DNA from 3 places in the Streptomyces sp. NPDC042371 genome. Region 2 is predicted to be linked to each of the others. Evidence: riboswitches for the same ligand, from Rfam matches in the RefSeq annotation. Region 2 holds a riboswitch; each other region holds the start of a gene.
What was found. A riboswitch is a leader RNA that binds a small molecule or an ion and turns the genes downstream of it on or off. The one in region 2 is predicted to bind S-adenosylmethionine.
Positions count from the first base shown of each region.

Region 1: another riboswitch for S-adenosylmethionine. It lies ahead of AC068B_RS15580 (hypothetical protein); the one in region 2 lies ahead of thrC (threonine synthase).
Region 3: another riboswitch for S-adenosylmethionine. It lies ahead of AC068B_RS00740 (aminotransferase class V-fold PLP-dependent enzyme); the one in region 2 lies ahead of thrC (threonine synthase).

Region 1 is NZ_JBWKAP010000004.1:613,973-623,902, forward strand. It holds gene AC068B_RS15550 (Gfo/Idh/MocA family protein) at 1-294, shown strand, start outside; gene AC068B_RS15555 (Gfo/Idh/MocA family protein) at 291-1,310, shown strand; gene AC068B_RS15560 (response regulator) at 1,374-2,069, opposite strand; gene AC068B_RS15565 (sensor histidine kinase) at 2,329-3,588, opposite strand; gene AC068B_RS15570 (hypothetical protein) at 3,784-4,254, shown strand; gene AC068B_RS15575 (radical SAM protein) at 4,498-5,856, shown strand; SAM riboswitch class IV at 5,878-5,987, shown strand; gene AC068B_RS15580 (hypothetical protein) at 6,032-6,322, shown strand; gene AC068B_RS15585 (SDR family NAD(P)-dependent oxidoreductase) at 6,422-7,153, shown strand; gene AC068B_RS15590 (GNAT family N-acetyltransferase) at 7,187-7,741, shown strand; gene AC068B_RS15595 (FGGY family carbohydrate kinase) at 7,791-9,251, shown strand; gene AC068B_RS15600 (FAD-dependent oxidoreductase) at 9,251-9,930, shown strand, end outside.
Region 2 is NZ_JBWKAP010000005.1:500,011-509,940, reverse strand. It holds gene AC068B_RS18345 (ABC transporter substrate-binding protein) at 1-780, shown strand, start outside; gene AC068B_RS18340 (DUF3263 domain-containing protein) at 790-1,032, shown strand; gene otsB (trehalose-phosphatase) at 1,052-1,906, shown strand; gene AC068B_RS18330 (right-handed parallel beta-helix repeat-containing protein) at 1,915-3,432, opposite strand; gene AC068B_RS18325 (alpha,alpha-trehalose-phosphate synthase (UDP-forming)) at 3,505-4,911, opposite strand; gene AC068B_RS18320 (DUF7927 domain-containing protein) at 5,010-7,109, opposite strand; gene AC068B_RS18315 (glucosyl-3-phosphoglycerate synthase) at 7,190-8,134, opposite strand; SAM riboswitch class I at 8,290-8,463, shown strand; gene thrC (threonine synthase) at 8,481-9,776, shown strand; gene AC068B_RS18305 (MoaD/ThiS family protein) at 9,878-9,930, shown strand, end outside.
Region 3 is NZ_JBWKAP010000001.1:153,826-163,755, forward strand. It holds gene AC068B_RS00705 (rhomboid family intramembrane serine protease) at 1-498, shown strand, start outside; gene AC068B_RS00710 (Lrp/AsnC family transcriptional regulator) at 495-776, shown strand; gene AC068B_RS00715 (small secreted hydrophilic protein) at 866-1,162, shown strand; gene AC068B_RS00720 (sensor histidine kinase) at 1,107-2,603, shown strand; gene AC068B_RS00725 (response regulator transcription factor) at 2,600-3,262, shown strand; gene AC068B_RS00730 (SLC13 family permease) at 3,320-4,732, shown strand; gene AC068B_RS00735 (glycerate kinase family protein) at 4,760-5,962, shown strand; gene AC068B_RS00740 (aminotransferase class V-fold PLP-dependent enzyme) at 5,908-7,284, opposite strand; SAM riboswitch class IV at 7,474-7,591, opposite strand; gene trpD (anthranilate phosphoribosyltransferase) at 7,688-8,752, opposite strand; gene qcrB (cytochrome bc1 complex cytochrome b subunit) at 8,950-9,930, opposite strand, start outside.

The sequences.
Region 1 (9,930 bases), on a different contig from region 2:
CACGACTCCACCGCCGTCCCCGGCTTCCGGATCACCGCGCAGGGCGTGCGCGCCGCGAACGAGGGAATCCCGACCAGCCCCATGACCGAGAGCCCCTTCCTCACCGAACTCCGCGAGTTCGCCGCGTCCTGGCACGACGGCGGCCCCGCGCCACGGGTGAGCACCCGCGACGGCATCGAAGCCGTGCGGATCGCCGAGGCCGCGGTGGAGTCGAGCCGCACCGGCCGCGTCATCGAGATCACCGCGCCCACTGAGAGCACTGAGAGCACCGAGATCGGGGAGGCAGCGCGATGAAGGTCGCCGTCCTGTCGTTCGCCCACGTCCACGCGGCGAGCTACCTCCGGCTGCTGTCCCGGATGCCCGGCATCGAAGTCCTCGGCAGCGATCCGGACACCGACCTCGCGGCGCCCGGCGAGGTGCGGGGCCGCGCGCTCGCCGACGCGGCGCGGGTCGCGTACGCGGACACGTACGAGGAAGCCTTCGCCTGGCGCCCGGACGCGGTGATCGTCTGCTCCGAGAACGCGCGGCACCGCCCCCTGGTCGAGCGCGCCGCCGCGCACGGCGCGGCAGTCCTGTGCGAGAAGCCTCTGGCGGCCACGGTCGAGGACGGCGAGGCGATGGTCGCGGCCTGCCGTGACGCCGGGGTGCGGCTCGCGGTCGCCTACCCGGTGCGCTTCAGCCCGGCCTACGCGGCCGTGAAGGCCGCCCTCGCCTCGGGCGACGTGGGCCGGGTCCTCGCGGTGTCCGGCGCGAACAACGGCTCCATGCCGACCCGCGACCGCCGCTGGTTCGCCGAACCTGCGCTCTCCGGCGGCGGCGCCCTCATGGACCACACCGTGCACATCGCCGACCTGCTCGACGACCTCTTCGGAGCGGCCAGGCCCGTCGAGGTCTACGCGCAGACCAACAATCTCCTGTACGCCGGCGAGGTCGACGCCGAGACCAGCGGCCTGGTCAGCGTGACCTACTCCAACGGCGCCGTCGTCACCATCGACTGCAGCTGGTCGCACCCCCGCTCCCACCACTCCTGGGGCGGCCTGGAACTCACGGTCGTCGGCGAGCGGGCCACCCTGGAGATGGACGCCTTCGACCAGAAGGTGCACGGCTTCAGCGAACGCCGGGGGCAGGGCACGGAGTTGCCGTTCGGCGTCGACCTGGACGAGCGGATGCTGCGGGCCTTCCTGCACGGTCCCGGCGAGGACGGCATGGACGTCGCCGACGGTGCGGGCGGGCTGCGCACTCTGCGCGTCGTGGCGGCCGGGTACGCGTCGGCACGTGGTGGCGTGCCGGTGTCGGTGCCGGTCGACTGAGGGGGTCACCGGTCGACTGAGGGGGCTCCGGTCGGCCGGGCGGTCACCGGGTCGGCCGGGCGGTCAGCGCCCGCCGACCTGGCCCGACTCCCAGGCCCACGCGGCGATCTCCACGCGGTTGCGCACGGCCAGCTTCGTCTGGATGTTGGCCAGATGGGTCTTGACGGTCGCCACGGAGATCCACAGCTCCTCGGCGATCTCCTGATTGGTCCGGCCCCGCGCGACGCGCCTCGCCACGTCGAGTTCGCGCTCCGAGAGCACCTCGGGCGCGGGCCCGACAGCCGCCGCGCCGCAGTGCGGGCCGTGCCGGCCCGCCATGCGCTCCAGGAGCCGCAGCGTCACGGCGGGGGACACCAGCGCGTCGCCACGGGCGGCGGCGCGCACCGCCTCCACGAGCAGCCCGGGCCCGGCGTCCTTGAGCAGGAACCCGACCGCGCCGCCGCGCAGCGCGTCGTCCAGATAGTCGTCCTGGTCGAAGGTGGTGACGACCACGACGTGCAGCGGTTCGACGACGCCGGGACCGGCGAGCAGCCGGGTCACCTCGAGGCCGTTCAGCTTCGGCATCCGGACGTCGACGAGACACACGTCGGGCCGCAGCCGCCGGGCGAGCTCGACGCACTCGGCGCCGTCGCCCGCCTCGCCGACCACCTCGATGCCCGGCTGCGCGGACAGGATCAGCCGGAATCCCGTCCGCACCATTTCCTGGTCGTCGGCGATGAGGACGCGCACCTGGCTCGCGGGGCGGTGGTTCTGCGGCATTTCTTCCACAGGGAGAAGAGTAGGGCGGGCCGGGAGGGAGAAGAGTAGGGCGGGCCGGGGCGCGCCTGCGCGGACGGCCTGTGCCAGGGGGCACTTCCGCACGCCCTCATGATCACCACCGAGCGCCGCGGGGGGTCCGGGCGCGGGTCCGTGACCGGGGGCATGCGCCCTGGCGGGCGGCTGTCCGCCGAGCCAACGGGAGGTCCTCCGCCCGGTGCCGCGAGGGACTTCGGGCAGCCCGTGCCGCACAGCGTGCTGTTCAACTGGCTGGCAGCGCGGCGCGCAGGTGCCAGCCGCCGTCCGGCAGCGCGGCGCGCAGGTGCCAGCCGCCGTCCGGCAGCGGCCCCGCGTCCAGGTCGCCGCCGAGCGCCGCGACCCGCTCGCGCAGGCCGATCAGGCCGAGACCGCCGCGGCCGCCCGGCGGGGTCCGATCCTTGGCGCGGTCGTGGGGAGCCGGGCCGTTGGACACCTCGACCACCAGCCGTCCCGCGTCCTTCGCCACGCGCACCCGGACGTCACCGGCGCCGGGCGCATGCCGGGTGACGTTGGTGAGCGCCTCCTGGACGACGCGGTGCACGGACGTCTCGACCTCGGGCGCGAGCGCGGCGGCGCGGACCTGCGCCGTGACCTCCAGGGTCGCGGCGTCGCCGTGGGCAGCGACCAGCGCGGCCAGTTCGGTGAGCAGGTCGGCGGGCCGGGTCGTGGCGCCGGGCTCCGCGCGCAGGACGTGCACGAGCCGCCGCATCGATTCGAGCGTCTCCGTACCGGCCTTCTCGATCCCGGCGAGCAGCGGTTCGAGCTGCTCGGGAGAGGTCTCGCGGACGGCACGCGCAGCCTGCGCCTGGACGACGATCCCGGTCACGTGATGGGCGACGAAATCGTGCAGATCGCGGGCGATGCGGCGGCGCTCCTCCTCCTGCGTCGCGCTCACCGCGAGCGCCCGCCTGCCGTCCAGAGAGCGCAGATAGCCGCCGAGCGCGAGCGCGCCGCCCGCCGCGACCGTGAGCATGAACGCGAAGGTCTCGGCCTCGGACTCGAACCCGGTCCGTACGGGCGCCACCGCCACGGCGAGCGTGAGCAGCGCACACAGGACGTACCCGACGGGCAGCCGGGCCGTCCGCGTGGTGACCGTGAGCAGGGCGAGCAGCGCGAAGGACTCCAGGAGCCCCCAGCTGCCCACCTGGACATGGCCGAGCGCCAGGCCGAGCGTGAGCCCGCCGGAGACCAGCGCCGCCGCGGCGGCCCGTACCTCGATGCGGGGGTTGCCCCGCACGAGCAGCACGGCGACGGCCAGTGGCCCGGAGACCAGGGGCAGCCAGGAACCGTCGGGCTGGCTCGACACCAGGTCGAGGAGCCACAGGAACACCACGGGGACGCCGAACAGCAACGCCCTGGCCGGGCCGGGACGGGGGCCTGTGCGGGTTCGGGGGTCTGAGCCTGGTCCGCCGGTGCCGGGTCCGCCGGGGTGGGGGCCTGGCCCGGTGGGCGCCGCGCCGGGCGGTGAGCGGTGATCATCCACGTACCGAATGTACGCATGAGGTCGCATTCCGTGGATCAGCCGAAAGCCTGACCGGGGCCCGCGCGATCCACCGAAGGGGCGAGGCGCGCGAGGGGCCGGGGCGGCGAGCGTGGAGGCAGACACTCCGGCTCCGCGGAAGCGGGCCACTCCGGCTCCGCGTAAGCGGGCCCCGACGCCCAGGAGAGCGCGACCACCATGCCTCGCACCACGCACCGCCCGAACCCCCGCCGCCCCCGCGCGGCCCGCACGACACTCTGCGCGCTGGGCGCCGCCGCCCTCGCCGCGGCCCTGACCGCCTGCGGCAGCGGCTCCAGCAACCCCTTCGACGACCACCAGGAGAAGTCGTCCTACAAGGACGGCGCCGCGGCGAAGAGCGACAGGAAGTCCGTGCCGCGCTGGCTGCCCGACGACGCCACCGACATCGACTACGTCATGTCGACCACCGGCGACGACCGGATCATCAAGTTCACGACGCCGGACGGCACCTTCCCCAAGCAGTGCGTCAAGGGCGAGTCGCAGGGCAAGCCACGGCTCAAGGCCGACTGGTTCCCCTCGGACGTCGCGTCGAAGGCGGACAGGAACTGCGGCACGTGGTCCGGCGCCCGGATCGACGGAACGCTCTACGCCTGGCAGGACAAGGACGTCGCGATGAAGGCCCGGCGCTGATGGGGACACGGGCGCGAGCGACGCTGGCGGCCGTGACGGTGGGGCCACCGGGAAGCGTGCCGCCGACAGCGGCGGCCCGGGGACCGGGCGGCGCTCGTCGAGGTGAAGGGCTGGGGGCATGCCACCAGGAGCCTAGACCTGCGGCGCAGCCGGTCTGAGACCGGAGTCGGATCCGGAACGGATCCGCCGGGTATTAGCGTGGACGGGACAGATCGACCGAACAGGATCCGAGGTGCCCGGCCCATGCCAAGCCGCAGCGAGAGCCGTACCCAGCTCATCGAGTCACTCATGGAGCGGTTCCCGCACGTGCCGCGGGAAGCCGTGATCAAGGAGGATCTGCTGCGCGGCGGCATCGCCTTCGACGAGTCGGCGCTCAGCGACAACGAGAAGGGCGAGGTCAAGCCGAAGTCGTACTTCATCTTCTCCTTCGACCACGGCACGCTCCCCGAACTGGGCGCCGCCGCGCTGCGCCGCCCGCCGGAGGAGATCGTCCTCACCGGCGGCCCCTACGAGCTGCGCCGCACCGTCGTCTCCGTGCGGGTGAACCCGTCCTCGCCCTACCGGGTCGCCGCCGACGACAACGGCGTGCTCGGCCTGTACCTGGACGGGGCGCGGATCTCCGACGTCGGCCTGCCCCCGATGCCGGACTACTACCGGCACACGCTGGAGAACGGCAAGTCCGTGATGGAGGTGGCGCCCACCATCCAGTGGGGCTACCTCATCTACCTGACGGTCTTCCGGGTCTGCCAGTACTTCGGCGCCAAGGAGGAGTGCCAGTACTGCGACATCAACCACAACTGGCGCCAGCAGAAGGCGGCCGGGCGTCCCTACACGGGCGTGAAGCCGATGGACGAGGTCCTCGAAGCCCTCGCCATCATCGACAAGTACGACACCGCGAAGTCCTCCACCGCGTACACGCTCACCGGCGGCGCCATCACCACGCGGCTCCAGGGCAAGGACGAGGCCGACTTCTACGGCCAGTACGCGAAGGCCATCGAGGAGCGCTTCCCCGGCCGCTGGATCGGCAAGGTCGTCGCCCAGGCCCTGCCCAAGGAGGACGTCCAGCGCTTCCACGACTACGGCGTGCGGATCTACCACCCCAACTACGAGGTGTGGGACCCGTACCTGTTCGAGCGGTACTGCCCCGGCAAGGAGCGCTACGTCGGACGTGACGAGTGGCACCGCCGCATCCTGGACTCCGCCGAGGTGTTCGGGCCGCGCAACGTCATCCCGAACTTCGTGGCGGGCGTGGAGATGGCGGAGCCCTTCGGCTTCAAGACCGTCGGCGAGGCGATCGACTCCACCGTCGAGGGCCTGCAGTACTTCATGTCGCGCGGCATCACGCCCCGCTTCACCACCTGGTGCCCGGAGCCCACGACCCCGCTCGGCAAGGCGAACCCGCAGGGCGCGCCGCTGGAGTACCACGTGCGGCTCCTGGAGGCCTACCGCGCCACGATGGAGGCCAACGGCCTCTCCTCGCCCCCCGGCTACGGCCCCGCGGGACCCGGCAACGCGGTCTTCTCGGTCAGCTCGTTCATGGACAGCCTGCCCGCGGAGGCGGCCGCCCCGGAGGACGCGGTAATCCCGGCGACGCCTCAGTAGCCCCGTGTTACGGTCGGGGCGGGTCACGAGTTCCAGTGTCAAGCCCCGGCTCGCTGGACGGCACCCCGCTCCGTCGCGGGTGCCCCGGGTGACGACCCGCCCCGTGCGACGTGCGCGGGGAACGGCGGATCACCGGGGTCGGCGACACCGGGGTCCACGACTCCGGAGGCGCACCATGACGCACCCGTACGGCACCCGCGAGCACGACGACCACGAGCTCGACACCTGTGACGTGCTCCTCTCCTCGCACGACGTCCGCGACGACGGTCTGATCGTCCTCCATGTGCTCGGTCCGACCCGGGGCGTCCCCGCCACCGTGTGGACCCACGACCCGGAGCGGCTGCGCCGTCTTCTGCGGGAGCACAGGGGACCGGCCCAGTGGCAGCCCCGGGGAAACCGGCTGCGGCTGAGCCGCGACACGGTGGGTACGACGCTCGTGCGCGTGGCCGAGCCCCCTCGCCGCTGACGAAGATCACCGGTTCGTAGGATGACGGCGTGATCCGGACGCGGGCGATCCCCGCGTCCGGGCGGCGCGACAGCAGCCACCCAGAGCCGGAGGTCCCCCGTGCAGCACCACCCCGTCACCGTCGTCACCGGCGGCAGTCGCGGTATCGGCGCCGCTGTCAGCGCCCGTCTCGCCGAGGACGGCCACGACGTCGTCATCGGCTACCGCTCGAACGCGGCCGCCGCAGAGGAAGCCGCGGAGGCGGTTCGCAAGGCTGGCCGTCGTTGCCTCACCGTCGAGGTCGACACCGCCGACGAGGCCGACGTCGACCGCCTCTTCGACACCGCGGCCGAGCTCGGCCCGGTCACCGGCCTGGTCAACAACGCCGGGGTGAGCGGCCCCGTCGGGCCCCTCGCCGACGCCGACGCCGACGGCATGCGCCGGGCGCTCGAAGTGAACGTACTCGGATATCTGCTCTGCGCCCGGCGCGCGGTGCGGGACATGAAGGCCAATGGCGGCGGCGCGATCGTCAACGTCTCCTCCGCGGCGGCCACCCTCGGCGCCCCCGGCGAGTACGTCCACTACGCCGCCGCCAAGGGCGCCGTCGACACGATGACGGTCGGTCTGTCCAAGGAGGTCGCCGGGGACGGCATCCGCGTCAACGCCGTCGCCCCCGGCGTCATCTGGACCGAGTTCCACGCCGACCCCGAGCGTCCCGCGAAGCTCTCGGCGGGCATTCCGCTGGGGCGCGCGGGGCAGCCGTCGGAGATCGCGGCGGCCGTCGCCTGGCTGCTCTCGGACGAGGCCTCGTACGCGACGGGCACCGTGCTTCGGGTCGCGGGCGGACGCTGACGCTCCCGGGTCGGCCACTCGTACGATTGGCGCATGATCAGTGGAGCGGTCGACCTCGCCAATGACGTCCTCATCCGGCCCGTCGCGCTCGGCGACGCGGCGCCGCTCGCCCGTGCCTACCGGCGCAACCGCGACCACCTCGACCCCTGGGACCCGGACAGGTCCGCCGCCTTCTATACCGAGGAAGGGCAGGTCGAGCGGGTCCAGGTGCAGCTGGCGGACGGACGCGCGGGCCGGTCGGCGCACTGGGTGCTCGTGAGCGGCGCCGAGATCGTCGGCCACGCGGCCGTGTCGAACATCGTGCTCGGCCCGGCCCGTAGCGGAAACCTCGGCTACTGGATCGACGCGGAGCACGTGGGCCGCGGCCTCGCCTCCGCGGCCGCGCGGCACGTCTGCGAGGCCGCGGACACCCAACTCGGCCTGCACCGCGTCGAGGCGGGCACCCTCCTGCACAACACCGCGTCGCAGCGCGTGCTCACGAAGTGCGGCTTCGAGGAGTACGGGGTCGCGCCGTCCTTCCTCTACATCAACGGCGCCTGGCGCGACCACCGGCTCTTCCAGAAGATCCTCAACGACCGTCCCCTGTAAGGCGGTCGGTCCCTTGACGCCCTGCTGGACCCTGTAGCAGGCTTCCGCGGTGATCACCTACGAGGCGGATCCGGCGCGAAGGCCAGTGCTCGCCGTCGACCAGGGCACGTCCGGGACCAAGGCCCTCGTGGTCTGCCCGGAGCGCGGCGTGATCGGATCGGGCACGGCTCCGGTGCACCCCCGTTGCCTCCCCGGCGGTCTGGTCGAGGTCGACCCCGCCGAACTGTTCTCGTCCGTCGTCGACGCGGGCCGCGCGGCGCTGGCGGACGCGGGTGAACCGGTCGCCGCCGTCGGCCTCGCCAACCAGGGCGAGACGGTGCTCGCCTGGGACCCGGCGACCGGGCGGCCCCTCACCGAAGCCCTCGTCTGGCAGGACCGCAGGGCGGCATCGGTCTGCGCCGAACTGGCCGAGCACGCGGAGGAGTTGAGGCAACTCACGGGACTGCCGCTCGACCCCTACTTCGCCGCGCCCAAGATGGCGTGGATACGTCGCCACCGCACCCGCCACGGCGTGGTCACGACCAGCGACGCCTGGCTCGTCCACCGCCTCACCGGCGCCTACGTCACCGACGCCGCGACGGCGGGCCGCACCCAGCTCCTCGACCTCGACACCGTCGATTGGTCACCACGGGCCCTCGACCTCTACGGGCTCGCCGACGAACACCTGCCCCGGGTTGTCGACGCGGCGGGAGAGTACGGCACGACCACCGCGTTCGGCCCCGAGATCCCCCTCACCGGCCTCCTCGTCGACCAGCAGGCCGCCCTGCTCGCCCAGGACGTGACCGCGCCGGGCAGCGCCAAGTGCACGTACGGGACAGGAGCGTTCCTGCTCGCCCAGACCGGCCCGCGCCCGCGCCGCGGAGACTCCGGACTGGTCAGCTGCGTCGCCTGGCGCCTCGCGGGCCGGACCAGCTACTGCCTCGACGGGCAGGTCTACACCGCCGCGTCCGCCGTCCACTGGCTCACCGGCCTCGGCGTCATAGCGGGCGCCGAGGACCTCGACCCCGTGGGCTCGGCCGTCCCCGACGCCGGAGGCGTCACCTTCGTGCCCGCGCTCGCCGGTCTCGCGGCGCCCTGGTGGCGCGGCGACCTGCGCGGCTCGATCACCGGCCTCGGCCTCGACACCACCCCGGGCCACCTGGTGCGCGCCCTGTGCGAGGGCATCGCCGCGCAGGTCGCCGCGCTCGCCGACGCCGTGGCCGCCGACCTGGGGGAGCCCCTGACGAGCCTGCGCGTCGACGGCGGCCTGACCCGCTCGGCCCTGCTCATGCAGACCCAGGCGGACCTCCTCCAACTCCCCGTCGAGGTATCGGCGTTGCCCGACGTCACCGCGCTCGGCGCGGCCGCCGTCGCCCGCATCGGCCTCGACCCCGCCCTCGCGGTCGCCGAAGCCGTCCCCGAGTGGCGGCCCGCCGCCGTCTACGAACCGCGCATCGGCGCGGACCTCGCGGCCGAACGCCTCGCCGGGTTCCGCTCGGCGGTGGCGGCGCTCCTGGATCGTACGCCCTGATGACGGTGACCAGGCGTGGCGCGCCGCCGGACGTGACGTACGACGTGACCGTCATCGGCGCGGGAGTCGTCGGCGCGGCCGTCGCGCGCGAACTGGCCCGGTATCCAGGGCTGCGCGTCGCGCTCGTCGAGGCCGCCGACGACGTCGGCGAAGGCACGTCGAAGGCGAACACGGCGATCCTGCACACCGGATTCGACGCGGTGCCCGGCTCCCTGGAGGCCCGCCTGGTCCGCGAGGGGCAGCGGCTGCTCGCCGCGTACGCCGCCGAGTCCGGGATTCCCGTCGAGCCGGTCGGCGCGCTCCTCGTCGCCTGGAACGCCGAGCAACTCGATGCGCTGCCCGGCCTGTTGGCGAAGGCGGAGCGCAACGGCTACGACGCGGCACGCGTCATCGGCCCCGCCGAGGTCCGGGCGCGCGAGCCGCGCCTCGGCCCCGGCGCCCTCGGCGCGCTCGACGTCCCCGGCGAGAGCATCATCTGCCCCTGGACCACCACCCTCGCGTACGCCACCCAGGCCGTGCGCGCAGGAGTGGACCTCCTCCTCAACTGCCGTGTGGAGAAGGTCGATCCGACGGGCGACCCACACCTCCTGACGACCAGCCGCGGCACCCTGCGGACCCGGCACCTCGTCAACGCAGCCGGTCTGCACGCCGACACCGTCGACCGGCTGCTCGGCCACGA
Region 2 (9,930 bases):
AACCTCACGCCCCCGCAGAGCTGGAGCGAGCTGCAGTCCGATGCGAAGGCGCTGAAGGCGCGCGGCGTGAAGATCCCGTACGCGCTGCCCCTGGGCCCCGAGGAGGCGCCCGCCGAGACGCTGATGTGGATGCTCAGCGGCGGCGGCGGTTACACCGACAACGTCGGCTCGTACGCCATCGACTCCCCGCAGAACGCCAAGACGTTCGACTGGCTCAGGGACGAGCTCGTCGGCAAGGGCCTCACCGGCCCGACGCCGCCCTCGAAGATGAACCGTGCCGAGGCGTTCGCGGCGTTCTCCCGCGGCGAGGTCGGCATGCTCAACGGCCACCCGACGCTGATGAAGATGGCCGCCAAGAAGGGCGTGAAGTTCGGCATGGTGCCGGCGCCCGGCGTCAACGGCAAGGCGCAGGGCACGATGGGCGTCGCCGACTGGATGATGGCGTTCAAGCAGAACGGCCACCGCAAGGAGGTCGGCAAGTTCCTGGACTACGCCTACAGCAAGAAGAACGTGCTGGAGTTCTCGAACGAGTACGACATCCTGCCGGTGACGACCTCCGCGTCCGAGGCGATGGCCAAGGACCGCGGCCACACCGAGCTCGGCAAGTTCCTCGACGAACTGCCGACCTCCGAGCTGTACCCGGTGGGCAAGACGTCCTGGGCGCAGGTCTCGGCCGACATCAAGAAGGACATCGGCAAGACGGTCAGCGAGGGCGGCAACCCCAAGTCGGTGCTGAGCCGGATCCAGACCCGGGCGATGACCGAGGAGAACGCCGAGTAGCGTGCGGGCATGACCGATCACGAGTCCGACGAGCTCTCCGCGCGGGATCGTGCCGTGCTTGCGCTCGAACGGCGGCAGTGGACCGGGCCGGGAGCCAAGGAGCGTGCCATCCGCGAGGAGCTCGGGATGGTCCCGGTGCGCTACTACCAGATCCTGAACGCCCTCCTCGACGACACGCGGGCGCTCGCCCACGACCCGATTACGGTCAATAGGCTGCGCCGGGTGCGGGAGTCCCGGCGCGACGAGCGCTGACGCGACTATGGTCGGGCCCATGGGTGACCCTACGTACTCACTGTCGGACCGGCCCGAGCCCGTGACACCGGCGGGGCGCGACGGTCTCGCCGCGCTGCTCGCCCGGCCCGAACGGGCCGTCGTGGCACTGGACTTCGACGGCACGCTCGCCCCGATCGTGCCCGACCCCGAGCAGGCGCGCGCCCATCCCGACGCGGTGCCCGTGCTCGCCGCGCTCGCCCCGCGGCTGCGCTCGGTGGCGGTGGTCACGGGCCGCCCCGCGGGCGTCGCCGTGCGGTACGGCGGCTTCGCGGGCGTGCCGGGCCTGGAGCACCTCGTCGTCCTCGGGCACTACGGCGCCGAGCGCTGGGACGCCGTCACCGGCACGGTGCGCGCCGCCGAGCCGCATCCCGGGGTCGCGGCCGTGCGCGCCGAGCTCCCCGGGTTCCTGGACGCGATCGGCGCCTGGCGCGGCACGTGGACCGAGGAGAAGGGCCGGGCCGTCGCGGTGCACACGCGCCGCGCACAGGATCCGCAGGCGGCCTTCGAGGCGCTGCGGGAGCCGCTGGGCGAGCTGGCGGCCCGGCACGGCCTGATCGTCGAGCCCGGCCGTCTCGTCCTGGAGCTGCGGCCGCCCGGCATGGACAAGGGCGTGGCCCTCGCCGAGTACCTGCGGGAGGTGGGCGCCGAGTCCGTGCTCTACGCGGGGGACGACCTCGGCGACCTGCCCGCGTTCGGCGCCGTGGAGAAGCTCCGCTCGGACGGGGTCGCGGGTCTGCTCGTGTGCAGCGGCAGTTCGGAGGTCGCGGAGCTCGCCGGGCGGGCCGACCTGGTGGTGGACGGTCCCGCCGGAGTGGTGCGGCTGCTGTCGTGGATCGGCGCTCAATTGGATTGATCTCTGGTTCAACTGGATTGATCCGCCCCGATGTTGGGCGGGTTCGGGATCCGATTGCCGAAGTAGTCGTGCGTGGTCCCGTCGGCGGTCGGCGTGCCCGCGCCCCGCGCGGGTGAACCGGGCTTCAGGCGTACGTCGCCGGGGGCGCGCGGCGCGGTGGAGACGAGGCGCGGGTCGGCGTTCACGGCCTTCGGGTCGCGGGGCTGCGCGGTGTTCCAGTACAGGTTGCCCTCGTAGGTGCTGACCGTGTCCTTGATGGGGGAGCCCGCGCCGGGCGCGCCGACGAAGACGTTGTCGCGGAAGGTGACGCCGGACGGCCCGTTGTTCGAGACGAGGGCGGTGTCGGAGCGGTCGGTGACGACCGTGTTGCGGTAGACCTGCGTGTCCGTCGACGCGCCGCAGACCACGGAGATCACGGCGTAGGGCGACGCGGTGTTGCGGTCGTTGACGCTGATGTTGTCGTGGACGCGGTTGCCGTCGCTGATCGTGTCCTCGGCGTTGCAGACCAGCAGGAAGCCGCCCTCGTTGTCGTGGCTGTAGTTGTAGCGGTAGACGTTGCGGTTGTTGCCGCCGTCGATGTCGTACGCCATGGAGTCGCGCGTCCCGTGGCCGCCGGTCACCTCGTTGTACTGGTAGACCACGTCGTCGGACTGCCAGGCCCACAGCCCCGCGTTGTAGCCGCCGGAGCGCATGTTGAAGCCGTCGACGTAGTTGTGCTCCGCCAGCGCGCCCCTGGCCTTCTGCACGACGATGCCGTCGCCGCCCACGTCGTACACCTTGTTGCGCCGGAACCGCACGCCGGTGGAGAGCCAGTTGGCGCCCTCGACGTCGCGGCCCCAGGTGGAGGAGGTGGCGATGCCGGTGCGGTCGACGTGGCGGACGGTGGAGTTCTCGACGCGGACGCCGTCGAAGCGGGTGGGCTTCGCGGTGCCCTGGACGGTGAAGAGGATGCCGCCGCTGGGGTCGGGGTCCTTGAAGTCGGCGCCGTTCACGTCGTGCACGTCGACCCCGTCGACGACGAAGTGGTGGGCCACGCCGTAGTCGGCCAGCCGGACGTAGAGGCCCGCGCGGCGCTCGGTGGTGGTGGCGGGTCCGGTGTTGGAGAGGTCCAGGTTCCGGATCTCCCACTGCTCGGTGTCGACCAGGTGGAGGGCCGCGCGGGCGCCGCCGCCCTCGATGTGCGGCTTGGCGGCCCGCTTGCTTCCGTACGCGTCGATGCGCACGGGGGCGCCGGCCGCACCCGCACCTTTGGGAGCCAGCACCCCCGTGCAGCTTGTGCCCCGCTTCAGCAGGAGCCGGTCGCCGGGGCCGAAGGCGTGCCCGCTCGCCTTGGCCACCGTGCGCCAGGCCGTCCTCGCGGAGGTGCCGGACGCGGAGTCGTCGCCCGCGGCGCAGTCGACGTAGTAGGTGGACGCCTTCACAAAGGCGGAAGGGGCGGAGGAGGCCTCGGAGGCGGAAGGTGCCAACGGGGCCGCCGCCGCGGCCAGGACCACGGCTGCCACGATGCTCGTGCGACGCAGAGTCATGCCGTGGACCGTAGTGACGCCCGCGCCCCGGCGCCCATGGACAAACGGAAGGGGTGCTTGGACTGCCCGGGGTCAGCCGGTGAGCGCCCGCAGCTGGTCCAGGAACCACTGGGCGGGCGGCAGCGCCGTCGCCGCCGCCGCGAGCCGCTTGGTGCGTTCGGCGCGCTCGTCCTGCGGCATGAGGAGGCCCGCGTGCAGCGCCTCGGCCGTGGCCATCACGTCGAAGGGGTTCACGGAGAGGACGTCGTCGGCGAGCTCCTCGTGGGCGCCCGCCTCCCGCGACAGGACCAGCGCGCAGCCCTCGTCGGAGACGACGGGGACCTCCTTCGCGACGAGGTTCATGCCGTCGCGGATGGGGTTGACCAGGGCCACGTCCGCCATCCGGTAGGCGGCGAGCGAGCGCGCGAAGTCGTCCTTGACGTGCAGGACGACCGGCGTCCAACCGGCCGTGCCGAACGTGGAGTTGATCTCCGCGGCGACCCGCGAGACCTCCTCCGTGTAGTCGCGGTAGACGGCGAGGTCCTGCCGGGAGGGGTAGGCGAAGGCGACGTGCACGACGCGCTCGCGCCATTCGGGGCGGGTGTCCAGCAGCTCCCGGTAGGCCAGCAGGCCGCGCACGATGTTCTTGGACAGCTCCGTGCGGTCCACCCGCACGATCAGCTTCCGGGCCTCTCCGTCCTGCTCACCCGCCTGCTCCCGCAGCGCCCGCATCCGCTCCTCGACGTCGTCCCGCCGCGACCGCTCCCGCAGGAAGTCCGCGTCGGCGCCGAGCCCGTGCACCCCGATCCGGGTGCCCGACGTGCCGCCGACGATCCGCACGCAGCACTCGGTGAACGCGTCCGCCCACCGCCCGGTGAGGAAGCCGAGCCGGTCCGCGCCGAGCATCCCGCGCAGCAGCTGCTCGGCCACGTCGTCGGGGAGCATCCGGAAGTAGTCGGCGGGCGCCCACGGGGTGTGCGAGAAGTGGCCGATGCGCAGGTCCTCGCGGAGTTCGCGGAGCATGCCCGGCACCAGCGCCAGGTGGTAGTCCTGCACCAGAACCGCCGCCCCCGGCGCCGCCTCCCGGGCCAGCGCCTCGGCGAACGCCCGGTTGTACGTCTCGTACGCCGCCCACTGCGTGCGGAACTCCGGGCCGAAGACCGGCTCCAGCGGTGTCTGGTAGAGCATGTGGTGGACGAACCACAGCACCGAGTTCGCGATGCCGTTGTACGCGTCCGCGTGGATCGCCGCGTCGATGTCCAGCATCCGCACGCCGGGCTCCCCGACGCCGCGCCGCACCGCCTCGCGGTCGCCCTCGCCGAGCGCCGCGCACACCCACAGGGCGTCGGCGTCGTCGCCGATGGCGCTGAGCCCGGAGACGAGGCCGCCGCCGCCGCGCTTGGCACTCAGCTCCCCGTCCTCTCCCACGCTGTACGAGACGGGGCCGCGGTTGGACGCGACGAGGACGTGCGCTGCTGACGATGTGGACTCGGAGACCATGTGGCAGAACGTAGCCAGTCCCGTAAACCCTCAAACGTACGGCGGCCGGACTCCCTGGGAAGGAGGTCCGGCCGCCGTGCTCCGCCGTGCCGGGTGGGTCAGTCGCGGCGCCCGCGTGCCGCGACGAGCACGAGCACGCCGAGCCCGCACAGCGCGGCCGCGGCCCCGCTGTAGAACAGGGTCGAGGAGGGGCCCGCCGCGGCGAGCTCACCGCGCGCACGGTGCGGCTGCTTGCTGGGCCGCTGCGGTCCCGCCTGCGGCTGTCCGGGCTGCTCCGGTGCCGGTGCGGCCCTGCCCTGCACCCGCTGGGCGAGGATCGCCGTGGTGCAGGGGTCGTCGCCGCCGCGCCGCGTCCTGGCGCAGTTGCTGCCCGGTGCCGTCACGGTGATGACGGTGACCTTGCCGGGGGTGCAGGACACCTTGATCTTCTGGGTGATGGTGACCTTGCCCTTGGCGGGGACGTTGCCCTTCCACACGTAGGTGGAGCCCCGCTTGGTGACCTTGCCCGCACTGGCCACGGGCTCGCTGCCGGGCCGCACGGGCCAGGACGCGGTGGCGCCGACGCGGGGGTCGCGCGACGGGTTGCGCACGGTGATCGTGTTCGTGGTCGAGCCGCACGCCGGGACGGTCCGCCGGGCGGGGGAGCTGCCCACGACGACCGGCGGCACGGGCATGTCGATGACCGGCTCGGACGTGCAGTTCGGGTCGGTGCTGCCCTTGTCGCAGTTGGAGCGCGGGGTCTCCACGTCGACGTTGTTGAGCAGCTTGCCGTCGCCGCTGACCGGATCGTTCACGGTGACCGAGTAGGTGACGGTCGCGGTCTCGCCGGGACCGATGTCACCGACGTAACCGATCTTCGGTTTCGTGTACGAGACGGTTCCGGTGGAGGCCTTCACGTCGTGGTCGTACGTCGCGTCGTCGAGGTTGCCGCTCAGGTCGTCGCTGAACCTCGCGCCGGGGTAGGGCAGTTTGCTGATGTTCTTCGCCTTGACCGTGTACGTCAGCCTGTCGCCCGGCTTCACCTTCGCGGGCGAGGCGGTCTTGGTGACCTCCAGGTCCGGCACCGGCACGGAGAGCGCCAGCTGGGAGGGGACGTACACGTCGCCGGTGCTGGTGAAGGTCAGCTTCGCCGACGTGGCGCCCACGGGGATCGCCCCGTCCGGCACCTCGAAGGCCTTGGCGTCGATGCTCAGGTTGTTGCGGTACTTGGGATCGACCGCGCCGTCGTCCTCGCTGACGAAGAAGTTGTCGGCCTTGCCCGAGTGCGGCTCGGTGACCGGTTTGCCGTCGACGAGGAACCGGTCGCCCTTGGTGTTCCAGTCCCCCTCGTACGCGGTCACGCTGGCGTGGATGTCGCCCGCGGTGCGGTAGAAGCCGTCGACGGGGACGGTGGTGGAGCCGTCCGGGGCCGCGGCGCGCCTGGTCGAGCGCTGGATGACGTGGCCGCCCCAGATGTAGACGTTGCGGCGGTCCGGCGCGTACTGCTCGTTCGGCCCGTCGTACTTGTAGACGACGGTCAGCGACCAGCCGCCGACGCAGCCCTGGCCGGACGGCGCCCAGATGTTGCCGACGGCCACCTCGACGGGGCTGCCGGTGGGCGCGCCCTGGAAGGCGTCGGTGACGTCGGCCTCGGCGGTGTAGTAGTGCGGGCCCTGCGTCGCGTTCGGGGAGCGGACCGCGTTCTCGACGTTCACCGTGGACTGGGCGCCGCCGCCGACGCGGATGACCGGGCTCGTGGTGAGCGGGTCGCCGGGCGCCGGGTCCACGGGCTTGTTGCCCTCGCGGTTGAGGTCGCAGATGTCGCGCACGGTCCTGCCGAAGCGGTGCGTGCCCGCGTTGCCGCCCCAGAACAGGCGCGCGTAGTCGACCTGGGCGCCCGGTGGGACGGTCACCCGGCCGGTGCTGGAGTCGAAGGTGCCGGTCAGGCCCGCGGTGTCGATCCGGCGCTCGACGAAGTTGTTGTTGTTCTTGGCGCCCTTGGCCTGCTGGGTCTCCTCGCAGGAGGCGGCCACGTCGGCGGGGCTCGTCGGGCAGTCCAGGACCGTGTTGCCGATGGTCTTGAAGTCCCCGTACAGCGATTCGTCGTAGCGCTTCGCGAAGGGCTCGATGACCTCGGCGGAAGCGGGTGTCGCGGTCGCGGTGAGCACCCCGGCGGCGACGGTGGCGGTGGCGAGTGTCAGTCCGCCCGCTCGCCGCATGGCTCTCATGGCATCTCGTGCCCACATACGTCTGACCCACATAAAAGGGCAATGTAGGCAAAACGGATCATATCCGGTGGCTACGCCACGCGACGGTGCGCATACTCGTCGATATCGGCCATGGGCGGCCGCTCCTCCGTGTCCACCGGATGGGTCCTCGGCTCGAACCCGTGCTCGCCGCGGACGAACTGCGTGAGCTCGGGACGTACGAGATGCCCGCGCGCCAGCCGCAGCTGAGCCGTCCGGTAGATCGCCGCCGCCATCCGCCCGAGCGCCTGCCCGTCCTGGTGCCGGTGCCTGCGCACCCCCACGTCGACCTGTGCCAGCGCGTCCAGGCCCACGGTGTGCAGCGCGTCCACGAGCAGGCCCAGCTCCACGCCGTACCCGACGGGGAACGGCAGCCGCTCAAGGAGCGACCTGCGGGCCGCGTACTCACCGCCCAGCGGCTGTACGAAACCGGCCAACTGCGGCCAGTGCATGTTCAGCAGCGGCCGCGCCATCAGCTCGGTGACCCGGCCGCCCTGCCCGGCGGCCCCGGCCAGCGGACGGTCGTACATCGCCTTCACGAACGCCACGTCCGGGTCGGTGAGCAGCGGGCCCACGATGCCGGAGACGAAGTCCGCCGAGAAGTCCTTCAGGTCCGCGTCGACGAACGCCACGATGTCGCCGCCCGTCACCAGCAGCGAGCGCCACAGCACCTCGCCCTTGCCCGGGACCGCGGGCACGCGCGGCAGGATCGCGTCACGGTGGACGACCTTGGCGCCCGCGGCCGCGGCGACCTCGGCGGTACGGTCGCCGGAGCCGGAGTCGATCACCAGGAGCTCGTCGACCAGCGGGACCTTCTCCATCAGCTCACGACGGATCTCGGCGACGATCTCGCCGACCGTCCCCTCCTCGTCGAGCGCGGGCAGCACGACGCTCACCGACGCGCCGCCCGCACGTTTCGCGGCGGCCAGCCGGTCCCGCGGGCGGTCGGCGACGGACCAGGAACGCCTGCTCAGCCAGTGCTCGACCTCTTCCAGCACGGTCGTGGTCCTCCCATATGTGATCCATCTCGCGGTTCGGACGACTATCTCAAGGGTCCGGGGCTTCGGTTACAGTCTTGAACAACGCCGGTGACCATCGCATGTCGGGGTCGCCGCCGCGTTGAGATCGACAACTGAAACCCATAATCGAATACCGCTCATCCAGAGGGGCAGAGGGATACGGCCCGTTGAAGCCCCGGCAACCACCCAGCCGCCACGCGTCGGTAGACGCATTCGTCACCGTGTGCGCAGTAAGCGCCGCGAGGCTCCCGGCTCGGGAAGGTGCCAATTCCGTCTCGTGGCGAGATGCGTCGCGAGGAAGATGAGGAGAAAGGGCCTCGCCTCCATGGCTGTGCAGACTGTCGCCACCGAAAGCACCACCTCTTCCGTAGACCTCGGGCCCGCATCCGGCCTCTCCTGCCGTGAGTGCGGCACCAAGTTCCCGCTCGGTCCGATCTTCGCCTGTGCCGAGTGTTTCGGTCCCCTCGAAGTCGCGTACGACCTGCCGCTCGGTGACCCGGAAGCCCTCCGCAAGCAGATCGAGTCGGGCCCCGCCAACATCTGGCGCTACGCCCCCCTCCTGCCCGTCCCCGCCGACGTGGCCGACAAGCCCAACCTGAACCCCGGCTGGACCAAGCTCGTCAAGGCCGACAACCTCGCCGCGGAGCTCGGCGTCGAACAGGGCAAGCTGTTCGTCAAGGACGACTCCGGCAACCCCACGCACTCCTTCAAGGACCGGGTCGTCGCGCAGGCGCTCGAAGCGGCGCGCGCCTTCGGCTTCACCACCCTGTCGTGCTCCTCCACCGGCAACCTCGCGGGCGCCGTCGGCGCCGCCGCGGCCCGCGCCGGTTTCCGCTCCTGCGTGTTCATCCCGCACGACCTGGAGCAGGGCAAGGTCGTCATGGCCGCGGTGTACGGCGGCGAGCTCGTCGGCATCGAGGGCAACTACGACGACGTGAACCGCTTCTGCTCCGAGCTCATCGGTGACCCGCTGGGCGAGGGCTGGGGCTTCGTCAACGTCAACCTGCGGCCGTACTACGGCGAGGGCTCCAAGACCCTCGCGTACGAGATCTGCGAGCAGCTCGGCTGGCAGCTGCCCGACCAGCTCGTCATCCCGATCGCCTCAGGATCGCAGCTCACGAAGATCGACAAGGGGCTCAAGGAGCTCATCGCCCTCGGCCTCGTCGAGGACAAGCCCTACAAGATCTTCGGCGCGCAGGCCGAGGGCTGCTCGCCGGTGTCGGCGGCCTTCAAGGCGGGCCAGGACGTGGTCCGCCCGCAGAAGCCGAACACCATCGCCAAGTCGCTGGCCATCGGAAACCCCGCCGACGGGCCCTACGTGCTCGACATCGCGCGTCGTACGGGCGGGGCGGTGGAGGACGTGAACGACGAGCAGGTCGTCGACGCGATCAAGATCCTCGCCCGCACGGAGGGCATCTTCGCGGAGACCGCGGGCGGTGTGACGGTGGGCGTCACCAAGAAGCTGGTCGAGGCGGGCCTCATCGACCCGTCCCTCACCACGGTCGTGCTCAACACCGGGGACGGCCTTAAGACGCTCGACGCCGTCGCTGAGACGTCGCAGGCCACGGCCACCATCAAGCCGAGCCTCGACGCGTTTCGCTCCGCGGGTCTTGCCGGATAGGCCGTAGCTTCCCTGCGGGCCCGCTGCGGCTGGTCGCGCAGTTCCCCGCGCCCCTTTCAGGGGCGCCATCCCTCCGCCCCCGTACTTCTGAGGTGAACACCATGAGCGTCAACGTCCGCATCCCCACCATTCTCCGCACCTACACCGACGGCAA
Region 3 (9,930 bases), on a different contig from region 2:
ACCGCTCTGTTCGTGCACGGAAGCTGGCTTCATCTGCTCGGGAACATGCTGTTTTTGTACGTGTTCGGGGCCATGGTCGAGGAACGCATGGGGCACCTCCTGTACGCGCTCTTCTACATCTGCTGCGGATACTTCGCCCTGCTCGCCTACGCGGCCGCGCACGCGGGCTCCGACCAGACGCTCGTGGGGGCGTCCGGAGCGATCTCCGCCGTCCTCGGTGCTTTCCTCTATCTCTTCCCTGGGGCGCGCGTCACCAGCCTCTTCCCCTTCCTCTTCTTCCTGCCGCTGCGCTTTCCGGCCTGGGTGGTGCTGCCGTTCTGGGTGGCGTTGCAGTGGCTGGCGGCGGGGCAGGGCGGCAAGGGCACGGGAGTGGCCTATCTGGCGCACCTCGTGGGCTTCTCGCTCGGGTTCCTCTTCGCGTGGGGGTGGCGGGTGCGGAGGACTAGAGTGCATGTGAAAGGCAGCGCACCGGCCACCGAGGGAGACAGCCAGCCGTGATCACCGCGATCGTGCTCATCAAGACCAGCGTGGACCGGATTCCGGAGATCGCCGAGTCGATCGCCGCGCTCGACTCGGTCAGCGAGGTCTTCTCCGTGACGGGTACGTACGACCTGATCGCGATGGTGCGCGTGCCGCGCCACGACGACCTGGCGGACGTCATCCCCGGCCGAATCAGCAAGATCCCCGGTGTCGAGGGGACCGACACGCACGTCGCGTTCCGCACGTACTCGCAGCACGACCTCGAAGCCGCCTTCGCGATCGGCCTCGACTCCTAGGGCTCTCCTGGCCCCGGGGCCCCGCGCATGAGGGTTTCTTCATCCTCGCCTCATCCTGACGGTGCGGTGCGTCGCGCACCCTCGCAGTCATGGTCTTCTCCCACCGCATGGCCGTCCTGGCCGCCGTCGTCGCGATCCCGCTCGGCATCGCCGCGACGAGCTACGTCCTGACGGACAACCCCGAGCAGCCCAAGGCGCCGCCCAAGGTGGAGCTGGAGAGCGGCTCGCCGTCCGCGGAGCCCGCCTCTCCCCGGCCCGCCCCGAGCGACGAGAGAGTGTCACCGCCGCCGGTGAGCGAGAATCCCTCGAACGATGACAGCGGAAACAACGATGACGCCGACGACGCCGCCAACAGCGACGATGACGGCCCCGGCGACGACGGCTGAACCCCGGCGTCGGTGGATATCGGCCCGTGTCCGCATCCTGCTCTGGCTGCTCGTCGTGATGACCGCCGCGCTCACCGCGGTCGCGGCCACCACCCGCTCGGTCCTGCTCCGCGACGTCGACCACCGCATCGACCGGCTCCTCGCCCAGGAGACCGCGGAGTTCGCCACCCTCGCCCGCAAGGGCGTCGACCCGCACACGGGCGAGAAGTTCACCGAACCCGACGCGCTCCTGCGGCTCTTCCTCTCCCGGCAGTACGCCGATCCCGATGAAGAGCTCCTCGGCCTGCTCGGGCGCTCCGGCGAGGTGCCCGCCAAGAAGGAGCAGTCCCGGGAGGCCCGGATCGACCATCCGCTGGCCGAGGACCCCGCCGCGCTGCGGGCCGTCTTCGAGTCGCCCGAGGCGACCGGCACGCTGCACCGCGACCGGGGCGAGATCCGCTGGGCGAAGGTGGAGGTGAAGGCGGGCGGCGGGCATCCGGCCGCGGCGTTCGTCGTGGCCTTCCACCCAGCGGGCGAACAGGCCAGGGCCGCCGACGTGTTCACCATGCTGCTCGCCATCTCCGGCGTCGCGCTCCTGATGACGACGGGCATCGGCTGGGCGGTCGCAGGCCGGATCCTCAGACCGGTGCGGCTGGTGCGCACGACCGCCGCGCAGCTGACCGAGCAGGACCTGACCCGGCGCATCCCGGTCCAGGGCAGGGACGACGTCGCGGCCCTCGCCGAGACGTTCAACGGCATGCTCGACCGCCTGGAGCGGGCCTTCGCCGCGCAGCGGGAGTTCGTCGACGACGCGGGCCACGAGCTGCGCACCCCCATCACCATCGTCCGCGGCCATCTGGAGCTGATGGGCGACGGTCCCGGGGAGCGCGAGGAGACCGTCCGCATCGTGACGGAGGAGCTGGACCGGATGAGCCGCATCGTCGAGGACCTGCTGCTGCTCGCCAAGGCCGAGCGCCCCGACTTCGTCACCCCGGAGCCCGTTCAGCTCGCCGAGCTGACCGCGGACGTCTTCGTCAAGGCACGGGCGCTCGGCGGGCGCGACTGGCGGCTCGCCGAGGTCGCCGACGCCGAGGCCGCGCTCGACCCCCAGCGCATCACCCAGGCGATGGTGCAGCTAGCCCAGAACGCCGTCCAGCACACCGCCCCTGGGCAGCGGGTCGGCATCGGCTCCCGGCTGTGCGCGGGGCGCATCGAGCTGTACGTCGCCGACAGCGGGCCCGGCGTGCAGCCGCAGGACGCCGACGTCATCTTCGAGCGGTTCCGCCGCGGCACCGCGCGGCGCGGCTCCCGCGCCACCGGGGCGGGCCTCGGCCTCGCCATCGTCAAGGCCATCGCCGAGAGCCACGGGGGCGGCGTCGAGCTGCGCCCCACGGACGGCGGCGGCGCGACCTTCGTACTCGTACTGCCACCGGGACAGCCGGAAGGGACGGCGCAGCAGTGAACCGGATACTGATCGTCGAGGACGAGGAGCGCATCGCGTCCTTCGTCGAGAAGGGCCTGCGCGCCAACGGCTTCACCACCACCGTGGTCGCCGACGGCGAGAGCGCCCACGCGTACGCCCTGACCGGCAACTTCGACCTGATCGTCCTGGACATCGGGCTGCCGGGCAAGGACGGCTTCACGGTCCTGCGCCAGCTGCGCGAGGCCCGCGTGAGCACGCCCGTCATCGTGCTGACCGCACGGGACTCGGTGCGGGACACGGTGGCGGGCCTGGAGGGCGGCGCCGACGACTGGATGACCAAGCCGTTCCGCTTCGAGGAGCTGCTGGCCCGGGTGCGGCTGCGGCTGCGCACGGCGGCCAGGGCGCCCGAGGTGACGGTGTTGCGCAGCGGCGAGGTCACGCTGGACCTGCGGACCCGCAGGGCGCGTTCGGGCGGGCGCACGGTGGACCTGACGGCGCGTGAGTTCGTACTCCTCGAGCTGTTCATGCGCCATCCCGGGCAGGTGCTCTCGCGGGAGCAGATCCTCTCGCACGTCTGGGGGTACGACTTCGACCCCGGGTCGAACATCGTGGACGTCTACGTCCGCGCGCTGCGCAAGAAGCTGGGTTCGGAGCAGGTCGAGACGGTGCGCGGGATGGGCTACCGGCTGCCGGAGTGAACTTTCCTTCATCTGCGCCTCATTGAGGGCTCACGGCCCGGCGGCACGCTGAACCGCGTGACCCTGAACCTGCGGCAAGCCGCGACCCTCTGCGCGGCGCTCAGCATCTGCGCCCTGCTCGCGGTCCCGGGGAACTTCCCCGGCCTGAGCGGCGACGCCCGGCTGACCCTCGCCGTCTTCGCCCTGGCGACCTGCGCCTGGATCGGCACACCGGTCGACGACACGTACATCGCGCTCGGCGCGGGCCTCGCCCTCACCGCGACCGGTGTGATCAGCAGCGACACCCTGTTCGGCACCCTCGGCGACGAGACGGTGTGGCTGCTGATCTGCGCCTTCGTGCTGGCGGCCGCCGTGGCGCGCAGCGGGCTCTCGGGGCGGGCGGCGGCGTTCCTGGTCAGCGGGGCGGGCACCGTACGGCAGCTGACGCATCTGACGACCGCGGCGCTGGTGGTGACCGCCTTCGCGGTCCCCGCGACCTCGGGGCGCGCCGCGCTCGCGCTGCCCGTCTTCCTCGCGCTCGCCAAGGTCCTCGCCGACCGGAAGCGACTGGTCGTGATGCTCGCACTGCTCTTTCCGACCGTGATCCTTCTGTCCGCGGTCGCGACCCTGATCGGTGCGGGAGCGCATCTGATCACGGTGTCGGTCCTGTGGGAGGCGACCGGTGAGCGGATCGGCTTCACCCAGTGGCTGCTGCTCGGCCTGCCGCTCGCCCTGACCTCCTCCCATCTGGCGGCGGAGGCCGTCCTGTTGACGACCACGCGGCGCGCGGACCGCGAGGGCCCGGTCCGCATCACCCTCGCCCAGCTCCAGGAGCACAGCGAACAGCCCGTCACCGGCCCCTGGGAACCGGCCGAGACGCGCTGCGCGCTGCTGCTCGCCACCGTCGTCGCCCTGTGGTGCAGCGAACCGCTCCACCAGGTGCCGCCCGCCGTCGTCGCGCTGATCGGAGCAGTGGTGGCCGCCTCCCCCGCCCTCGGCACCGTCGGCCTCAAGGACGCCCTCAGGACGGTCCCCTGGGCGCTGCTCCTCTTCATGGCGGCGACGATGGCGATGGGCGTCGCGCTCGCCGACTCGGGGGCGGCGAAGTGGCTGGTGTCCGGGCTGCCCCTGGACCTGCCCCCGTGGCTGTTCCTCGCGGTGGTCGTCGCGGTCAGCACGGCCGCACACCTGGTCCTGCAGTCCCGCTCGGCCCGCTCCTCGGTCCTCGTCCCGCTGGTCGTGGCGGCCGCCGTCGGCTCGGGCGTCAACCCGGTCGCCGCGGCGCTCGCCTCCACGGCCGCGGCCGGGTTCTGCCACACCCTGCCCGCCTCCGCGAAGCCCGTCACCCTCTTCGCCGACATCCCGGACACGCCCACCTACACCCCGCGGGACCTGCTGCGGCTCTCCGCGGTCCTGGCGCCGCTGACCGCCGCGCTCGTCCTGCTCTTCGCCGTCACGCTCTGGCCGCTGCTCGGCGTCCCCGTCCGCTGAACCCCCTTGCGCACCCTGGAGACCACCGTGCTGACCCGTTTCGCCATCGCCCCCAGCGGCTTCAAGGAGTCGCTGTCCGCGAGCTCCGCGGCCGAGGCCATCGCCGCGGGGGTACGCCGTGTCGTCCCGCGCGCCGAAACCGATCTGATCCCGCTGGTGGACGGCGGCGAGGGCACGGCGCGCGCGCTGGCCGCGGCGGGCGGCGGCCGCCTCGTCGCGCTGCCCGCGACCGGTCCCGTCGGCCAGCCGATCGGCACCCACTTCGCCCTGCTGCCCGACGGCACCGCGGTCGTCGAGATGGCCGCCGTGGCCGGTCTCTCGCTGGTCCCCCGTGATCTGCGCGACCCGGGCGCCACCACCACGTACGGCGTCGGGGAGCTGATCCGCGCGGCGCTGGACACGGGCGCCCGCCGGATCCTGGTCGGCTGCGGCGACTCGGGCACCTCGGACGGCGGCGCGGGCGCCCTGCAGGCCCTCGGGGCCCGACTCCTGGACCTGGACGGCTGGGAACTGCCGCCCGGCGGACAGGAGTTGACGCGCCTGAGCCGCATCGACCCGAGCGGCATCGACCCGCGCCTCGCGGACACCGAGATCCGCGTCGCCTGCAACCCCTTCAACGTCCTGTGCGGCGAGCGCGGCGTCGCCCGCGTCTTCGGCCCCCAGAAGGGCGCGACACCCACCCAGGTCGAGCAGCTCGCCGCCGCCCTGGAGCACTGGGCGCACCTCCTCACCCGGGACCTCCGGGTGCGCGCCGACCTCTTCGAGGGCCCCGGCACGGGCGCGTCGGGCGGCCTCGGCGCCGGGCTCGCCGCCCTCGGCGCCGCCCTGCTCCCCCGCTTCGACGTCCTGCTCGAACGGCTCGACCTCGACCACCGACTCGCCCGCGCCGATCTCGTCATCACCGCGGAGGGCGCCCTTGACCACCAGACGCCGCGCGGCAAGGTCCCCGCCGAGGTGGCCCGCCGCGCCAAGCTCTCCGGCCGCCCCGTCCTGGTGCTCGCGGGCACGATCGGGGACGGCGCGCACGCCGTCCGCTCCGTCGGGGTCGACGCCTACAGCTCGATCCTGCCCGCCCCGGTCTCGATGACCGAGGCGCTCGGCAGGGGCGGCGAGTTCCTCACCGACGCGACGGAGCGGGCCCTGCGGATGATCCAGCTCGGCTCACGGCTGCCCGCTCAGACGGCGGCGGTGTCGGTGTCCGGCACGCAACGCCCGTCCTCGGTGCGGTAGCTCCAGCGCGCACCGTCCGCCACCAGTTCCTTGACGGCACGCACGAAGCGCTCGACGTGCTCGTCGGGGGTGCCCGCGCCGAAGCTCACGCGGATCGCGTTCAGCGACTTCTCGCCGGGCGCGGCCTCGGGGGCGCCGCACTCGCCGGGCTCGTCGGGCTCGCTGCCGAGCAGGGTGCGCACCAGCGGGTGGGCGCAGAACAGGCCGTCGCGTACGCCGATGCCGTACTCGGCGGAGAGCGCGGCGGCGAAGTGCGAGCTGTTCCAGCCGTCCACGACGAAGGAGATGACGCCCACGCGCGGCGCGTCGTCGCCGAAGAGCGAGAGGATCCGCACCTGCGGCACCTCGGCGAGGCCCGCACGGACCGTCCCGATCAGCTGCTGCTCGCGGGCGACGAGCTCATCGAAGCCCGCCTCGGTGAGCGCCTTGCAGGCGGAGGCGATGGAGTAGACACCGATGACGTTGGGGGAACCGGCCTCGTGCCGCGCGGCGGTGTCGTGCCACTCCACGTCCACGCCGCCGTCGGCGCGTCGCGCCACCTTCCGCGACGCGCCGCCACCGGCGAGGTAGGGCTCGGCGGCGCGCAGCCAGTCGGAGCGGCCCGCGAGGACACCGGAGCCGAAGGGCGCGTACAGCTTGTGCCCGGAGAACGCGACCCAGTCGACGTCCAACTCGTCGATGCAGACGGGGTGGTGGGGCGCGAGCTGCGCGGCGTCCAGGACGATCCGGGCGCCGTGCGCGTGCGCGGCCGCGGCCAGCTCGCGCACCGGCCACAGCTCACCCGTGACGTTGGAGGCGCCGGTCACGCAGACGAGGGCGGGGCCGTAGGGGTCGCGGTCGGCGAGGGCGCGCTCCAGCGTCTGCACCGCCTCTTCGGGGGTGCGCGGCGCGTTGAGGTAGGTGACGCGGGCGTCCCGCCAGGGCAGCAGCGAGGCGTGGTGCTCGGTCTCGAAGACGAAGACCTGGCAGTCGGCGGGCAGCGCGGCGGCGAGCAGGTTCAGCGAGTCGGTGGTGGACCGGGTGAAGACGACCTGGTCGCCCTCGCGGCAGCCGAGGAACTCGGCGACGGTCTCGCGGGAGTTCTCGAAGAGGTCGGTCGACAGCTGCGACAGGTACCCGGCGCCGCGGTGCACGCTGCCGTAGTACGGGGCGTACGCGGCCACGTCGTCCCACACCCGCTGCAGGGCCGGGGCGCTCGCCGCGTAGTCGAGCGCCGCGTAGGTCACCTCGCCGCCGGTGACGAGCGGGACGGTGACGTCCCTGCCGAGGACGGCGAGCGGGGCACAGACGGACGAGTCGGCGGCAACAGCGGAAACGGACATGGCGAACTCCCGTAAGAGGCAAGTGAGTTCACTGCGACGACGGCCGCGCTCAGGGCATGCGGCGGTGCAGTGATGAAGAGAAAAAAGGTGCGCGGAAAGGGGCCGAAGGCCCTAGCACATTCGCTTGCTCACGAGACTGCTCCCTTGAGGACCAGGACCCCAGGGCTGTGACATTCACCGATGTCCAGGGGTCCGCGCTTGCCATACGCCTCGCTGCGTACGGCCTGGTCTTCACCCGGGGCACCCCGCCACGGACGGAGGGTTGCCGGACAGCGGGCCGGGGCCGTAGTCGCTGTCACTCATGACCTGTGCAGCATCCTGCCACACGATCTTCGGCGCGCAAGGCGCAGTCCAGAATCCGGACTGCGCCGTGCGTCACATCGCCGCGCCGGAGAGTGCCCTCTCAGCGGTTGCTTGCCGACACCCAGCGCTCCAGGGCCCGCTTCGCGGCCCCCGAGTCGATCGCCTGCGCCGCCTTCGCCATACCGGCGGCGATCTGGTCCACGAGCGGCTCGTCGGTGGGCGCGAGGGCGGCGAGCGCCGCCGCCGAGTTCAGCACCACCGCGTCCCGCACCGGACCGGTCTCCCCGTCCAGCAGCCGCAGCGCCACCTCCGCGTTGTACGAGGCGTCGGCGCCCCGCAGCGCCTCGACGGGCACCAGGTCGATACCGACGTCCCGCGGGTCGAAGGCCTCCTCGCGCACGGCGCCGTCCCGCACCGCCCAGATCCGCGAGGTGGACGTCGTCGTCAGCTCGTCCAGCCCGTCGTCCCCGCGGAAGACCAGGGACGAGTGGCCCCGCTCGGCGAAGACTCCGGCCACGATCGGCGCCATCCGCGGGTCGGCGACCCCGACCGCCTGGGCGCGCACCTTGGCCGGGTTGGTGAGCGGGCCGAGGAGGTTGAAGACGGTCCGGATGCCCAGCTGGCTGCGGGCCGCGCCCGCGTGGCGCAGCGCGGGGTGGAACTTCACGGCGAAGCAGAAGGTGATGCCCGCCTCCTCCGCCACCTCGACCACCCGCTGCGGGGTGAGGTCCAGGTTGACGCCGAGCTTCTCCAGGACGTCGGAGGCGCCGGACGCGCTGGAGGCGGCGCGGTTACCGTGCTTGACGACCTTCGCGCCCGCTCCGGCGACGACGATCGCGGACATCGTCGAGATGTTGACGGTCTTGGCGCCGTCGCCGCCCGTGCCCACGATGTCGACGCTCGGGCCCGGCACGTCGATGACGTTGGCGTGCGCGTACATGGCGCGCACCAGGCCGGAGATCTCCTCGACCGTCTCGCCCTTGGCCCGCAGGGCGACCACGAAGGCCGCGATCTGGGCGTCGGTGGCCTCGCCGCGCATGATGCGGTCCATGGCCCAGGCCGTGTCGTCGGCGCTCTGGTCGCGCCCGTCGAGCAGGCCGTTCAGTACGTCGGGCCAGGAACGGGCCGCCGCGGTGTCGCCTCCTGCGGGGATCACAGCGTTCATGGCCGCTCCTGGTTTTTTCGTCTGCGTAAGTAGGAAACACCCCGACACGTCGGGGTGGGACCACCCTATCCAGCCTCCGGGACGGCAAAGAGCCCCGTCCATGCAATGGACGGGGCTCTTGCCGTGGCGACCATGGGGTCCCCCCGCTCGAGCGAAGCCGAGAGTGGGGGAGGTCAGAGCTTCACAGCTTCAGGTGATCAGTGGTGGCCGTGGCCGCTGGAGATCTCCTTGTACTCGTCAGCCGTGGGCTTGGGGATCTGTCCTTCTTCCCCGAAGTAGCCCTTGGAGAGCTTCGCCCGGAGCTTCTGCGAACCGGACAGCTTGCGCTCGACACCGTTCTCGTCGACCGAAGGACCGAGCTCGAGCGGCTTGTACTGCTCGTGCGCGGTGAGCGTGTGCAGCTGCTCCTTGCTGAGCGGCTCGTGGACCTCGATGAACTCACCGTGCGGCAGCCGCTTGATGAGACCCGACTCGCGGCCGTGCAGCACCTTGTCCTTGTCGCGCCGCTGCAGGCCCAGGCAGATCCGCTTGGTGACGATGAAGGCGATGACCGGTCCGACGAAGAAGCCGATCCGGACGAACCAGGTGATCGCGTTCAGCGACAGGTGGAAGTGGGTGGCCCACAGGTCGTTGCCACCACCGACCAGCATGATCATGTACGCCGTCAGCCACGCGACACCGAAGCCCGTACGGGTCGGGGCGTTGCGCGGGCGGTCCAGGATGTGGTGCTCGCGCTTGTCGCCGGTGACCCAGGACTCGATGAACGGGTAGACCGCGATGGCCACGAGGACCAGCGGGAAGACCACGACCAGCGGGATGAACACGCCCAGGGCGAGCGTGTGGCCCCAGAGGTTGATCTCCCAGCCCGGCATCACACGGATCAGACCCTCGGCGAAGCCCATGTACCAGTCGGGCTGGGCCCCCGTGGACACCTGGTCCGGCCGGTAGGGGCCGATGGCCCAGATCGGGTTGATCGAGGCGATCGCCGCGATGACCGCGATGACACCGAAGACCAGGAAGAAGAAGCCTCCGGCCTTGGCCATGTAGACCGGCAGAAGCGGCATGCCGACGACGTTCTTGTTGCTCTTGCCGGCGCCGGCGAACTGCGTGTGCTTGTGGTAGAAGACCAGGATCAGGTGCGCCACCACGAGGCCGAGCATGATGCCGGGCAACAGCAG